2 regions of the Dyella jejuensis genome follow, and region 1 is predicted to be linked to the other one. Evidence: riboswitches for the same ligand, from Rfam matches in the RefSeq annotation. Region 1 holds a riboswitch; the other holds the start of a gene.
The links. Region 1 has a riboswitch for fluoride ahead of ISP15_RS07530 (hypothetical protein). Riboswitches for the same ligand answer to the same signal wherever they lie in the genome.

Region 1 (7,495 bases):
CATGACGCGGCAATGCCTGCGTCAAGTCAAAATTCACGGTGGGATGAAGCAAGAATGCTTTCACGGCCTTATCCGCCTGGCCAGCCAAGCATAGGTCACGCGATATTTTTCGGCGATCGCCAACGCATAGGCCAATCCGTCGGCCGGCTTGCGCTCTACCTTGAAAGTCCTGACCGCAGGATCGCTCGGGTCGATCGTACTCATCATGCTGACGGTCTTTTCGTTGAACGAGGCCAGTTCGGCGAGAAAAGTCACACAGACGCCAAGCGTATCGCGCTGCGAGAGCCCTGCCAGCACTTTTTCGCCGAGGAAGGTCGCATCGTCGAGCGTGGTGGAGGAAAAAATCTCGTTCATGATGACGATGCTGCGGGACGTGGCCTGGTCCAGCACCTGGCGAATACGCACCAGGTCGTCCTTCAGCTTGCCCCGCAAATTGGCGATGTCCTCTTCTTTCTCAAAGTGGGTCAGCAATTGGTCGAACAGGAACAGATCGGCTTCCCATCCGGGCACCGGACAGCCGATATTGGCGAGCCAATGAATCTGGCCAAAAATCCGTGCAAAAGTGGTCTTGCCCCCCTGGTTCGGCCCGGAAATGACATACAGGCGTTCGGGGTCGTGAAGATGGAAATCGTTGCGCACGATAGCCATGTTCTCGCGCAGCAGCCGGTCTGCGAGAGCCAGATCGAAAACCTCATTGCCGACCAGCTCCTTGCTGGTCTCCGATAGCCTCGGATAACAGAAAACCAGCCCCCGGGCGCGAAACTGCCCGATATAGCTCAAATACGCCACATAGAACTGCACTTCGCGATCGAACCGGACGACGGCGTCATCGACGAACTGCGCGTGTTCGACGCCATAGGCTTCCAGGGATCGAAAAATTTCCGGATAAAACAAGGCGACACGCTCAAGCACTTGCGCGTCGATATGATCAAGTCCTACCCGATGACTGAACTTGGCCAGATGGCTGTGCACAGCACCCTGGCGGAATTTCGCGAAAGTTTCCTCGATGGCGATGCTGGCATCAATCTCATTGTCATAGCGACGAACGGTTATATTTCTTCCCTTGATATGCAGCGCGTATCGGATACGCGACAACTCCGAGATAAGTTGTCGTGTATCCGCGACCAGCCTTTGGAAAGTTGCCGATTGTGCATAGTCGTCCAGGTAGTGAGCGAGCGCACGCAGACCACGCGAGTCTGGCTTGGCTTGCCGCAACGCCTGGACAAGCTGCTCCACGGCCATGCCATACAGATCGATGGCTCCCAGCAGCCAGCGCTCCTTTTCATACCGGTAATGCAGCTTGTTCGCCTGGAACAGGCGCTTGCGCATGTCTGCCATAGCGCTGGAGAACGCCGCAATTGCCCGCATGATCTCGTCGCGCTCCAGGTCGCGCATCACTTCCTGGCGGTAATTGATGCCGTCCAGCGTTTCGATCTTGCTGTAAAAGAAAGGCTCGAGGTTGTATTCCTCCCTGCCGGCGATGACAGCCGCCACGATCCGATGCAGATTCAGATCCTGAAAGCACGCCGGCTCGTCGGCCGCTTCGGTCGCATCGCCCGCTCCCGTTCCTGGAAACAGGATGCTCAGAAACGGCAGGTGATCATGGCAGGCATCGTTCATGGCGACATCAAGACGTTCAGTGGGACTCGCGCAGGTACGCTTGATAGCGATCAATGCAGGCCAGCACCTCTTCCCGTGCCGGGCCTACGTCACGCCAGCCTTCGAACCGCACCCACTTGCCTTTCTCCAGATCCTTGTAATGCTCGAAGAAGTGCTGGATACGGCCGCGCGTGGTTTCCGGGACGTCGCTGAGTTTTTCCCAATGGGCATAGCCGGCGAACGTCCGGGTGACCGGAACGGCGATCAGCTTGGTGTCTTCCCCGTTTTCGTCCGTCATGTCCATCACGCCCAGGGGGCGGCACACGATCACCGAGCCTGGAATAAGCGGCATGGGCATCACGATGAGCACATCGAGCGGATCGCCATCGCCGCAGAGCGTGCCCGGCATGTATCCGTAATTGCAGGGATAGCGCATCGGCGTGGACAGCACCCGATCGACGAAGATCGCGCCGGTCGCCTTGTCCACTTCATACTTGACCGGTTCGGCGTCCATGGGAATCTCGATGATCGCGTGGATGGCATCGGGAACCTGCGGACCGGGAGAAACTTTATCTAGTGCCATGACGCCTACTCGCTCTCGTTTAGATGCTGCGTTTCGTTAATGGAGCGGATCGTGAAGCGATCCTCGTGGAAATGAATTTCGCTGATGCCGCACGGCGATGGGGCTGTCAGCCAATAGCTCGCTGGCGACAAGCCCAACGCATGGCACAGGAGTAACCGGATGACGCTGTCATGGGTAACTAGCGCAACGGTGCCGTGGTGATTGGCGTGCAGGATCGTTTGCAAGGCATCCGTAGCACGCGCGAACACTTCCTGCAGGGACTCCCCGCCGGGCAAGCGCATCGTATGAGGCGCGCTATGCCATGCCGTCAGTTCGTGTGGCCATCGCTGCGCGACTTCCGTAACAAGTTTTCCCTGCCAGGTGCCATAGTCAATGTCGTTCAGCCCGTGATGCGGCATCACATCCAGCTTGAACGGGCCGGCGATAGTGTCCGCAGTCCGCACACAGCGTGTCAGCGGGCTGCAGTAGATCGCATTGAGTACCCATCGATCGCTGATGGCGTCACGTGTCAGTTCGGCCTGGCGTATTCCGCGCTCCGTCAACAGCAAATTGGCACGGCCACGAAAACGGGGCGGAATGATGCCTTCCACCTCTCCATGCCGAATGAGCAACAGGATAGTCATGGCTGTATCTCCTTCGTGGAAGTTGAGAGACCAGGAGCTCGCGCAAACAACAGCAACGGCACGCCCAGCACTTGCAGCGCAACGGATAACACGACGATGTTCCAGAGCGAATGCTCATAGGCCCATCCCAGCGCGAGGCTTCCAAGGAACCAAGCCACCCCAAATACGGTGTTGAAGACCCCAAATGCGGATGCTCGCCGATGAGGCGGAAACAATCGTGCTACCGCGGCGCGCATGACCGATTCGTGGGCCCCTACGCCGACACCCCAGAGCACGGCTCCGATGGCGATCCAGGTTGCGTCGCCGAGGAAAACACACGGTGCAAATAAGGCCGACAGTATGGTCGCACCCACCAGGGCGCCCACGCCGTAGCGATCGAAAAGCCGTCCGAACGCCAATGCACTGACGCCAGCAGAGAGCATGGCCAGCGCGTACAGCGGCGGAATCCACACATCGGGAATCAGATGCAAAGCGTGTGCATGAAACGCAATCAGCGAATAGTCCGCAAACCCGGCGGCCACCAACGATGTGCCGCACAAATAGAACAGGAAGCGGCGGTTGGCGTCGATTACGGGCACGTGCGATGTTCGCTCCAAATCTCCGGGCGTGGGAAATGCCAGGCGTGCCAGCATGAGTGCGAAGAGCGCCGCCACCGCGGGAAACAGCAGGAACGCATATGCCATGTGGTAATTGCCGCGCCAGAGCAATACTGTCGCCATCAGCAATGGGCCGATCGTGGCGCCCGCCTGGTCCATCGCTTCATGCAAGCCGAAAGCCCAACCACTGCCGAGGCTGCGGCCCGCATAAGCCAGCATCGCGTCGCGCGCCGGCGTGCGAATGCCCTTGCCCACGCGCTCGCCAACGATCAGGACACCCGCTACCTGCCAATGTCCGGCCAGAGCCAGGAGCGGGACCACCAGCAGGTTTACCGCAAAGCCGATCATGGTGATCAGCCAATAGCGCCCCGTGCGATCGGCCAGGTACCCGGTGAACATCCTTAGGCCATAGCCGGTAAGTTCGCCTACCCCGGCAATGGCCGAGACCCAGAAGCCGCTCGCGCCAAGCAGTCCAAGAAACTGTCCGTTGATGCTTCGAGCGCCTTCATAGGTCATGTCGGCGAAGAGACTGACAACACCCACCATGACGACGAAACGCAATGCACGACGTGCATGAAGGCCGCTGCGATAAATAGGCAGCGGCAATGCAACAGCGTCGTTGCCGGTGTCCATCAGGAGACGCCGTGGACCACGATGGCCGGAATACCGGTACTCTGCACGACGGCGTCGAGCAGTCGGCTGATCTCGTTATCCCCCTCCTGGCCGTCCGGTTTGGCAGTAATGATGCGATCGATCTTTCGCTTTCGAATTTCAGCGTTGATACGCTCGACACTTGGCTCGGCCATGACATCACCGTCCAATGCAATGCCATATCGCTGACCTATCCGTGCAAAAGCGATCAAATCGTCGGCGAGACGTTCGCACTGCATGGCATCATCGGCAATGCCGGGAACGGCCAATACGTGCAACGTTGCGTCCGCCTGTTCGCGGGCGACCTGGAACCCTGTTTCGACAGCCAGGTCTCCCAAGGCGGAGCGATCGTATAAAACTAGGATTTGTGTGGTCACGAAGCGTGCATCCAGCCTGGGGAAGAAAGAAATCGATGCCCGGCGCCCCTGTACGCCAGCCGGCACGATGCGGATACGGGAGAGAGGAACAGAGGACACGTGCGCACGTCGGCGCATGGCTGCGTTGCATACGCGCCAAGCTGCTGCAGTCCCGCCGAAGAGATGCATGACCCGACTCCAGAATCGCCGCCAATCGGACGCCTGAATCGCAGAATGCGTTGCGGGGGAATCGAGGACGCCCACCAAAACGCGCGCTACGGACAAGCGCGTTCGATAGGCATCATCAGCCTTGCGGCGGTTGGGCCAAGCCCAGGAGGAATGCCATCTCCTTGAGCCAAACGATACCGATTCCCGCCTTCAACGGCAAGGTGGCAACGATGGCATTCACTGCCCAAACGACGATGTTTTCACATCCAGCATCTCCGGATAGCGGACGTTCCCCAGTCGCGGAAACCGTGCTACCGTCCACGCAAAAGGGTGATGGTGTCCGCCTCAGACCGCCCGCAGGGCTGATGACACCTACAGGCAATTGATGGCTTTTTCCATGTCTGGAGCCGTGTCATGACCTGTATTGTCTTATCCTGCGTTTTCGTTCTATGGGGTGCCGCATTGGCGGCCAGCGTGTGCCGGCCCAAAGCGGCAGCAACGCTCTTGCGCATCAAGTCGTCTCCACATCGGCCGCAGCGCTGAGGGCGCGCCGTGATGTGGCGGGATATCGCCGCGCAAATCGCACAAGTGCTCGCGGCGTTGCTGCTATCGCCCCTTTTGCAAGGTTTCATTCATCGCTATGAGGAACGCGCGCAGCGTGCGCGCGGTCCTTCTTTGCTGCAGCCCTATCGCGATCTACGCAAACTGTTTCGCAAGCAACTGGTCATACCCGATACCGCCGCATGGATCTTCTGGACAGCCCCGGTGGTGGCATTTACCGCGATGCTGACGGTGCCCATCTTGATTCCGGTGTTGACGGACTATCCGCTGCCGCTTTCGGACATGGGCGACATCCTGGGCGGCGGCCTGATCTTGACGCTGGGCACATTCTTCATAAATCTAGCCGCGCTGGATACGGGAAGCGCCTATGGAGGTATCGGCGCGAGCCGTACCGTGATGATTACGATCCTGGCCGAACCCACCCTGATACTGGTATTCGTCGGCATCACGCTGATGGCGCACGCGATGCTGCCATTTGTCGTCAATCATCTCCTGGTGGCGCACCCGGAGGTCTACCTGGGTCCTACCCATCTTTTTCTGGTGGCGGCATTCTTCGTGCTGTTGCTTACCGAAACGGATCGCTTGCCGATCCATTCGAGCACGCACATCGAGGTCTACATGATCGAGGAGGCCCGCATCCTCGAGTATTCCGGTCCATTGCTGGGATTGCTGAAGTGGGCGTCCATGATGAAGCAATTCATCCTGTACACCATTTTCTGCCACGTGCTGTTGTTGCCGTGGGGGCTATCGCATCATGGAACCGTGATCGGCATCGGCGGTGCGGTGCTTGGAATACTCGTGAAGTTCGGTGTAGTGGCATGCGCCGTGATCGTGGTCGAAACCGCGCAATCGCGCCTGCGTTTCTATCGCTACCAGGAGCCGCTTGCCGCTGCATTCATGCTCGCCGTCCTGGCGATCGTGGCCAACCAGATACGGTGACGTCGATGCTCGCAGCCCATCTGGACCCCCTCGCCGCCGCCCTGTTCAGCCTGTTGGCCATTGCCAGCCTTTTGCTGGCTTTCGTGATGCTCGGCTCGCGCTGGCTGAAAGACTACATGTTCGCCTTTGGCGCGCAATCCTGGCTGATCGGAATCCTTTCCGCATTGATTGGCTATTACGGCGGCTATCGCGAACTGTACATGGTCGCGCTATTGACCGTGCTGTTCCGTGGCCTCGTGCTTCCCTGGCTGATCCTGCGCATCCTGCGGCAGATGCCGGCCCAACGCGAAGTGCATGAAATCGTCAGCCCGGCGAGCAGCCTGATTATTGGCGCCGCACTAGTGATTTTCGCTTTGCTGGTTGCCATCCATATCACGCAAAGCCTCGGCTTGAATTCGAATGTCGTGGTGCTCGCGCTCACCGTGATGTTTTCGATGAAGCTCATCGGGTTTCAGATGCTCACGCTGCGGCATGAAGCCATCAGTCACATCCTGGGCATCCTCGTGCTCGAAAACGGCATTTTCCTCGGCAGCCAGATCCTGGTCCCGGGCATGCCGCTGATGATCGAGCTGGTGCTGCTGTTCGACTTACTCGTGGCGGTGGCGTGCTTCGGCGTGTTGGTACGTTACCTGCTTACGCACATCGGCACGACGAGCAGTCGCGAATTGCGGCGTCTGACGGGATAAGCATGGAATCGCACATTGCCATCTTGCTGCTGGCTCCTTTGTTGCCGATCATCGTCGGCCTGGCATTGCGCCGACCGCGCGCGTCGGAATACTTGAACCTGCTGGCCAGCTTGATCGTATTAGGCGTGGCATTGCCGCTCCCTTTCACGATCCAGACGCCCCGGAAATTCTTGCACGGATATCTCTTGCTCGATCCGCTCGGTGCGTGGGTCGTGATGTGCGTAGCGATCGTTTACGTCCTCTCCTCGATCTATGCCATCGGCTATATGCGCCACGATGAAGCCGGCGAACGGCGGCTTCCTGTCTTCTATGCGCTGCAGGCCGGCTTTGCCTTGAGCATGCTGTTCGCCCCGCTGGTCAACAGTATCGGCGTGTACTGGATCGCCATCGAGCTGACGACGCTCGTCAGCACTTTCCTGGTCGGCTTCGAACAAACTCCGGAAAGCATGGAAGCAGCCTGGAAATACATCATCGTGGTTTCCGCCGGCATCAGTCTGGCCCTGCTCGGCACCGCACTGTTGTACTGGGGCGGCAGCTTCGTGCTGGGGGAAACCTACAGCCTTACCTGGCAATCGCTAACCCAGGTCGCCCCCAGGATGCCGCCGGTACTGCTCAAACTGGGCTTCCTGCTGACCCTGATAGGTTACGGCACCAAGGTTGGCCTGGCGCCGATGCATACGTGGCTGCCGGACGCGCATAGCGAGGGTCCTGCGCCAGTGTCCGCCATGCTTTC
Region 2 (7,495 bases), on a different contig from region 1:
TCCGGCAAGGGTGGTGTCGGCAAGACCACGACCAGCGCCTCGCTTGCCACGGGCTTGGCGATGGCCGGCAAGAAGGTGGCGGTGATCGACTTCGACGTCGGCCTGCGCAACCTCGATCTGATCATGGGCTGCGAACGCCGCGTCGTGTACGACTTCGTCAACGTCGTGCATGGCGAGGCCACGATCAAGCAGGCACTGATCAAGGACAAGCGTTACGACAACCTCTATGTGCTCGCCGCCAGCCAGACGCGCGACAAAGATGCATTGACCCAGGAAGGCGTGGAAAAAGTGCTCGAGGACCTGTCCAAGGACGGCTTCGACTACATCGTCTGCGACTCGCCGGCGGGCATCGAGAAAGGCGCGCACCTGGCCATGTATTTCGCCGACCACGCCGTGGTGGTGGTCAATCCGGAAGTATCGTCGGTGCGCGACTCCGACCGCATCCTTGGCCTGCTCGCCAGCAAGACGCGCCGCGCCGAACGCGGCGATGGCGCCATCACCCAGCACCTGCTATTGACGCGCTACAACCCTTCGCGGGTGGACCAGGGCGAAATGCTCAGCGTGAAGGACGTGGAAGAAATCCTGGGCATCAGCGTCGTCGGCGTGATCCCGGAATCGGAAAACGTACTGGCTGCATCCAACGCGGGCGTGCCGGTGATCGTCGACGAAAACTCCCACGCCGGGCAGGCCTATCGCGACACCGTGGCCCGCATCCTTGGCGAAGAACGCCCGATGCGCTTTCTCGACGCACCCAAGAAGGGCTTCTTCCAGCGCGTATTCGGAGGTTGACCGCCATGGGTATCCTCGATTTCCTCAAGCGCAAGCCAGAACCGACCGCCGTCGTCGCGAAGGAGCGCCTGCGCATCATCGTCGCGCAGGAGCGCTCCACTCGTGGCGCCCCCGATTACCTGCCACTGATGCGCAACGAATTGCTCGAGGTCATCAAGAAGTACGTCAACGTCGACCTGGATGCGATCAACATCAATGTCGAGCGCGACAGCGGGCACGAGGTGCTGGAACTGTCGGTGGCGTTGCCGGACGGGAAGCCGGCGGGCGGCGCCGCGACCTGATGTTTTTGTTCCCGCTCCTTTCAGGGAGCGGATTGGGCTAAGCGGCTACTCTGACCCCCGGTTTTTCCCAGCACGGAAGGGTTTCGACCCTTTCACATGACTGCGCCAAGGTCAGCCTTTCGCGAGGGAAACCCCTCAACCCTGCCCGCTCTCGGCAGAAAGCATCATGCATACGCCATGCTCCGTCTCGCCGACCTCGACACTGCCGCCATCGAAGCCCTGCTCGCCCATTACGGCCTGAACCTGGTCCGCGTGGCCGACGGCGAAGCCATTCCCGGCAGCTACTGGGGCGAGGACGAAGCCGGCATCATCGGTAGCACGGTCTACGCGCGCGGCGACACGCCCGTGCACTCGGTCCTGCATGAAGCCGGCCATCTGATCGTGCTGCCGCCGGAACGCCGCGCCGGCGTGCATACCGATGCCACCGACTCGATCGCCGAAGAAGATGCCGTTTGCTACTTGCAGATCGTGTTGGGCGGCATGTTGCCCGGCGTCGGCAGCGAACGGGTAATGATGGACATGGATGCCTGGGGCTATTCGTTCCGGCTCGGCTCCGCCCGCGCCTGGTTCGAGCACGATGCGGAAGATGCCAGGGCCTGGCTGATCGACCACAAGCTGCTTACGCGAGGCGGCGAACCGGTATAGTCGCCGTCGCCCTGTTGCCATCCAGATTGCCGTGCTGAAGAACACCCGTTACTACGACCCCATCAATGACCTGCGTCGCCGCGCAGCGCGCCGGCTGATGCGCCTGGTTTTCGGCAGCCACGGACAGCCGACTGCCGAACCGTTGCCAGCCAAGGGCATCTACCGCATCCTGGTCTGCCATGTCAGCCACAGCCTCGGCAATACATTGTTGCTGACGCCGCTGCTGTCGGAACTGGAAAAGGTCTATCCCGCCGCGGAAATCGACATCCTCACGCGCAGCCCGGTCGCCGGCGGCGTCTACGGCCATTTCTTCAACGTGCAGCGTCTCTTTCGCCTGCCGGCACATGGGGTCGGGCACCCGTTCCAGTTCTTCGGCACGCTGCGGCGCATGCGCAAGATCCGGTACGACCTGGCGATCGATGCCGATCCGTTGTCGCAAACCGGCCGCCTGCTGATGCTGCTGTCGAATGCCACCTACACCCTCGGCTTCAGCAGCCCGAAAAAACATGGCGAAATCACCCACGCGGTTCCACTGCCGCCGGACGAGAGCAAGGGACGCCGCCCGGTCTACTTGCTGCGCAGCGCCATGGGCCGCGATACCACGGCGGATTATCCAGTCCCGGACATTCGCCTGGATGCCGTCGAACGCGAGCACGGCCGCGCCGCGCTGATCCGTTCGCTCGCCGCCGGCGGCTCGGCATCGCCAGGCCATGGCGTGATCGGCATCTTTGCCAATGCAACCGGCAACAAGCTGCTCGGCGAAGACTGGTGGATGCGCTTCATCCGGGGATTGGAAGCGCACCATCCGGCGCACCGCATCGTGGAGATCCTGCCAGCGTCGGGCGCATCGATGCTGGGCTCACGCTATCCCGCCTATTATTCCAGCGACCTGCGCAAGCTCGCCAGCGTGCTGTCCGGTTTGGACGTCTATATCAGTGCAGACTGCGGCATCATGCATCTGGCCTGCGCGTCGGAGGTTCCCACCATGGGCATCTTCACGGTAACCAATGTGGGCGAATGGGGGCCTTATGGCCCCTCTCGCCATGCGGTTGCCGCGCAAGGCGTCGCGCCGGAAGAGGTGGCGCGTACCATCGCAGCCATGCCGGAGTTCAACCACGTACAGCAAGCGACGGACCGCTAGCGAAGCATCCGATCGCAGGTCACGAACAGGCGCGCCCGCCATCTGCGCAGGCATGCGCTGTTCAGCCGGCCATGGCATCGGCTAGCATGTTCAACATGAGGGAGATGGCATGCCTCCCGTCCCGAGCCGGGGCGAACCACCGAAAGGTTGATGATGCCTGCACTACCGGATTCCGGCGGCGCAGGCGTGCCTGTTGCCGTGGAACCGATCTATCGCTATCGGGAGACCACACAACGTGAGCATGAGCGGATTTCTTGCCGTCGGCCTGGGCGGCGCGATCGGATGCTGGATGCGCTGGCTGCTCAGCATCCTGCTCAACCCTCTTTTTCCCACCCTGCCCCTGGGCACCCTGGCCGCCAACCTCAGCGGCGGCCTGATCATGGGTTGCATGATGGGCATCTTCGAACATTTCCAAGCCCTGCCGCCGGAATGGCGGCTGTTCGCGATGACCGGCTTTCTCGGTGGCCTGACTACATTCTCGACCTTCTCCGCCGAGGCCAATACATTGCTGCTGCGCGGGCAATTGGCCTGGTTCGGGGCCCATGTCGCGGTGCATCTGGTCGGCAGCCTCGCCATGACCATCCTGGGCATCTTCCTGACGCGCGGATTACTGCGCCATTGATAAGGATCGAGCAAGCCATGAGCATCGAAACTTCGTTCGACCACGATCCGGGCAAAGGCGTCTTCCTGCGTTTCTATACGCACGTGCGTGCCAGGCACGATGGGCTGCTGGTATCGGAGTGGCTGCTGGAACTGGCCAAGCGCCATCGGCTGGGCGGAGGCTCGGTATTTCGCGCCACGGCCGGATTCGGGCGGCACGGCGTGCTGCACCAGGAAGCTTTTTTCGAACTCGCTGACGACCTTCCGCAAAAGATCGAATTCCTGCTCAGCGAACCGAACGCGCAGACCTTGCTGCGGCTCGTGCGCGAAGCCGGCGTTGACCTGGTCTACGCATGGTCGCCGGTACATTTTGGCGTCTTGGGCAAGGAAGTGAACGGATGAATCAGGATTCCTTGCGGCAACGCGCCGCCGATCTCCTGGACACGGCGGGCGTGCGCATCGACGGACCCGCTCCGACGGATCTTCAAGTCCATGATGAGCAGCTGTATGCACGTGTATTCGCGCACGGCTCGCTAGGCCTGGGCGAAGCGTATATGGATGGATGGTGGGATGCGCAGGATCTTCCCGGCATGTTCACCAAAATCCTCAGCAGCCATCTGGACGAACACCTCAAGTCGCTGGATACGCTGATCGCCCATCTCAAGGCGCGCTTCATCAATCTGCAACGCGGCCAGCATGCGTTCGAGATCGGCAAGGTGCACTACGATCTTGGCAACGATCTGTTCAAGGCGATGCTCGGCAAGCGGCTGGTTTATTCCTGTGGCTACTGGGCAAAGGCCGACAACCTCGACGATGCGCAAGAAGCCAAGCTCGACCTGATCTGCCGCAAGCTGCGCCTGCAGCCTGGCATGCGCGTGCTCGACATCGGCTGCGGCTGGGGCGAGGCGCTGAAGTTTGCGGCCGAACGGTATGGCGTCACTGGCGTTGGCATTACCGTCTCCAATGAGCAGGCAGCCTTCGCGCGCGAACTGTGCCAGGGCCTGCCGGTCGAGATTCGCCTGCAGGATTATCGCGAGCTCGACGAACCCTTCGATGCGATCATGTCGATCGGCATGTTCGAGCATGTCGGCGGCAAGAATTACCGGGAGTATTTCGAGGTCGCGCGCCGATGCCTGAAAGAAGACGGCTTGTTCCTGCTGCACTGTATCGGCACCAACCAGGCACCCGGGCGGCCTGATCCGTGGATCGAGAAATACATCTTTCCCAATTCGATGATTCCCGCTGCCAGCCAGGTTACCGCAGCACTGGAAGGCCTGTTCGTCGTCGAGGACTGGCACAACTTCGGCACCGATTACGATCGCACCCTCAGCGCCTGGCACGCGAATGTCGAGGCCGCATGGCCTGGCCTCCCAACGAGTTACGACGAGCGCTTCCGTCGCATGTGGCGCTTCTATCTTTCAGTATCGACGGCCGTCTTCCGCAGCCGGCGCGACCAGCTTTGGCAGCTCACGCTCAGCCCGAACGGCGTGCCCGGCGGCTACCGCGTTCCGCGCTGAGCCCCATGCGTGCCTATCGAAAATGGGCCGTACTGCTGCTGTTCCTTTCCTGGGGCACCGCGCTGGCGCATCCAGCCTTGTGGCGAGTCAGCAGCGGCAATAGCACGGTCTATCTGTTCGGCACCGTGCACCTGTTGCCAAACGATACGGACTGGCGCTTTCCCGCCTTGAATCAGGCGCTCGCACAAAGCCAGTCGCTCTGGATCGAATTGACCGATGACGACCAGGCGAGCATGGCTCCGCTGGTGCTGCGTTACGGGCTGGATAGCGCACATCCGCTTTCGAGCCAATTGAGCGAAAGCGATAATGCTGCGCTGGCGAAAGCTGCGCAGCTGGCCGGATTGCCCGGCGGTGCCGCGACGCTGCAACCGATGAAACCATGGCTGGCCGCGCTGACGCTATCGGTAGCGCCGCTGCTCAAGGCTGGCCTCGATCCAGCCGCGGGCGTCGACAACCAGCTGCGTGCCCAGATGGCTCGCGCCGGCAAGCCGGTCCATGGCCTGGAAACGGCCCAACAGCAGATCCGCTTCCTCGCCGAGCTGCCGATGCCGTTGCAATGGGCGTTTTTGCGCGATGCCCTGCGCGACGCAGACAAGGACAAGGATGAATTGCTGGCGCTGGTCGATGCCTGGAAACAGGGCGACGTGGCCGCCATCGCCAAGCTGGAAAACGATGAATTGAAAACCCGCCAACCACAGGTCTACCAGGTATTGCTGGTGAGGCGGAATCAACACTGGGCGGTCCAGATCGAGGCCATGCTCAAGCAGCCTGGAACGACCTTCATCGCGGTCGGCGCGGCGCATCTTGCCGGTCCGGACAGTGTGCAGGCGCAACTGGCGAAACGGGGCGTAGTCGTGCAAGCGGACAATTAAATCGGCGACCGGCTTTTGCGGCAATCGTGCATCAGCCGGTGGCGCTGCGCCAACCTACCCGCTTTTTCTCGCCTCACGCACTCAGAAGTGCGCCGTGATCGGCTTGGGGGACAACGGGAAACGCGGCATATGGATGGTGTAGGAATCCAGCTTGCCCAGATCCTTATAAGTCGCCGTGAGCACCGAGTTGGCAAGGGCGACATCGATACGGTAAACGTGTCCGGCCTGCGCATTGTCGATCTTGATCCACGGACGGTTGATGATGTGCAAGTTGGACAAGGTCAGCCTGATGACCTGCTTGCCCGGCAGCACGCGCACCCATGGCGTCTTGCCGCCGTTGAGTTTCTCCCAGGTGCTCTTGTCGTTCACGCCGGTGATGCCGCACACATAGTCGGGTTGCTCCGCGCACACGACGATGGCGGTATCCGCGTGTGGATGATCCTTGTCCGAGTAGCCCAACAGGGGATGCCGACCCGCGAAGTGCGCGCAGCCTGCGACCAGGACAACAGCCATGGCAACCGCGGCATTGCGTAGAAAATGCATGACTCACCCTGGGATCCGTGGCATGCGGGCATTCTAGCCCAAGCGGCTCGGCATCTGGCACCATCTGTCCCGGTCGGGGAGCGGGAGCCGCATGCGGACCTGCGCTACCGCATGAAGCTCGATGATCCGCCGGAAAAGCGATCACGACCTGGCCCGGCCCCTTCCATTCCCTGTTGCCTTTGCTCCACTTTCCTGGTCAAAACCGAAACATTCCGCCGTCACGGCGTTGCCCCCGGCAGTCGATATCATTCCCATGAACCTGCAAGCCAATTACGAACAGATCCCGCTCAAGGAATACGCCGAGCGGGCCTATCTCGATTATTCGATGTACGTGGTGCTGGACCGCGCCCTGCCCTTCGTCGGCGATGGCCTCAAGCCGGTACAGCGGCGCATCATCTACGCGATGAGCGAACTGGGCCTGGCCGCCAGCGCCAAGCCGAAAAAATCCGCGCGCACCGTCGGCGACGTGATCGGTAAATTCCATCCCCATGGCGACAGCGCCTGCTACGAGGCGATGGTGCTGATGGCGCAGCCGTTCTCGTACCGCTATCCGCTGATCGACGGCCAGGGCAACTTCGGCTCGCCCGACGATCCGAAAAGCTTCGCGGCGATGCGCTATACCGAATCCAAGCTCAACCCGATCGCCGATGTGCTGCTCGGCGAGCTGGCCCAGGGCACGGTGGATTGGGTGGCTAACTTCGACGGCACGCTGGAGGAACCCAGCTGGCTGCCGTCGCGCATGCCGCACGTGTTGCTCAACGGGTCGATGGGCATCGCCGTGGGCATGGCCACCGATATCCCGCCGCACAACCTGCGCGAAATCGCCAGCGCCTGCATCCGCTTGCTGGACGATCCGGACGCCACCGTCGCCGATCTGTGCGAGCACGTGCGCGGCCCGGACTATCCGACGGAAGCGGAAATCATCACCTCGCGCAACGAGCTGCTGGCGATGTACCAAAGCGGCGGCGGTTCGATCCGCGCCCGCGCCGTGTACCGGCGCGAAGATGCCAACATCGTGATCACCGCGCTGCCGCACCAGGTCAGCCCGTCGAAGATCCTCGAGCAGATCGCCGCGCAGATGCGCGCGAAGAAGCTGCCGATGATCGA

Region 2: linked by a shared signal. The riboswitch ahead of crcB (fluoride efflux transporter CrcB) and the one ahead of ISP15_RS07530 (hypothetical protein) in region 1 are both predicted to bind fluoride.

Annotation. Positions count from the first base shown of each region.
Region 1 is NZ_JADIKJ010000007.1:34,628-42,122, forward strand. Features, by position in the region: gene ISP15_RS07505 (MutS-related protein) at 1-64, opposite strand, end outside; gene ISP15_RS07510 (MutS-related protein) at 61-1,674, opposite strand; gene ppa (inorganic diphosphatase) at 1,637-2,182, opposite strand; gene ISP15_RS07520 (histidine phosphatase family protein) at 2,188-2,805, opposite strand; gene ISP15_RS07525 (MFS transporter) at 2,802-4,034, opposite strand; gene ISP15_RS07530 (hypothetical protein) at 4,034-4,597, opposite strand; fluoride riboswitch at 4,697-4,767, opposite strand; fluoride riboswitch at 4,897-4,958, shown strand; gene ISP15_RS07535 (respiratory chain complex I subunit 1 family protein) at 5,132-6,076, shown strand; gene ISP15_RS07540 (hypothetical protein) at 6,082-6,762, shown strand; gene ISP15_RS07545 (proton-conducting transporter transmembrane domain-containing protein) at 6,765-7,495, shown strand, end outside.
Region 2 is NZ_JADIKJ010000002.1:394,619-402,113, forward strand. Features, by position in the region: gene minD (septum site-determining protein MinD) at 1-789, shown strand, start outside; gene minE (cell division topological specificity factor MinE) at 795-1,070, shown strand; gene ISP15_RS03485 (hypothetical protein) at 1,248-1,715, shown strand; gene ISP15_RS03490 (glycosyltransferase family 9 protein) at 1,747-2,856, shown strand; fluoride riboswitch at 2,948-3,023, shown strand; gene crcB (fluoride efflux transporter CrcB) at 3,098-3,478, shown strand; gene ISP15_RS03500 (DUF190 domain-containing protein) at 3,496-3,858, shown strand; gene cfa (cyclopropane fatty acyl phospholipid synthase) at 3,855-4,973, shown strand; gene ISP15_RS03510 (TraB/GumN family protein) at 4,979-5,845, shown strand; gene ISP15_RS03515 (hypothetical protein) at 5,927-6,388, opposite strand; gene parC (DNA topoisomerase IV subunit A) at 6,642-7,495, shown strand, end outside.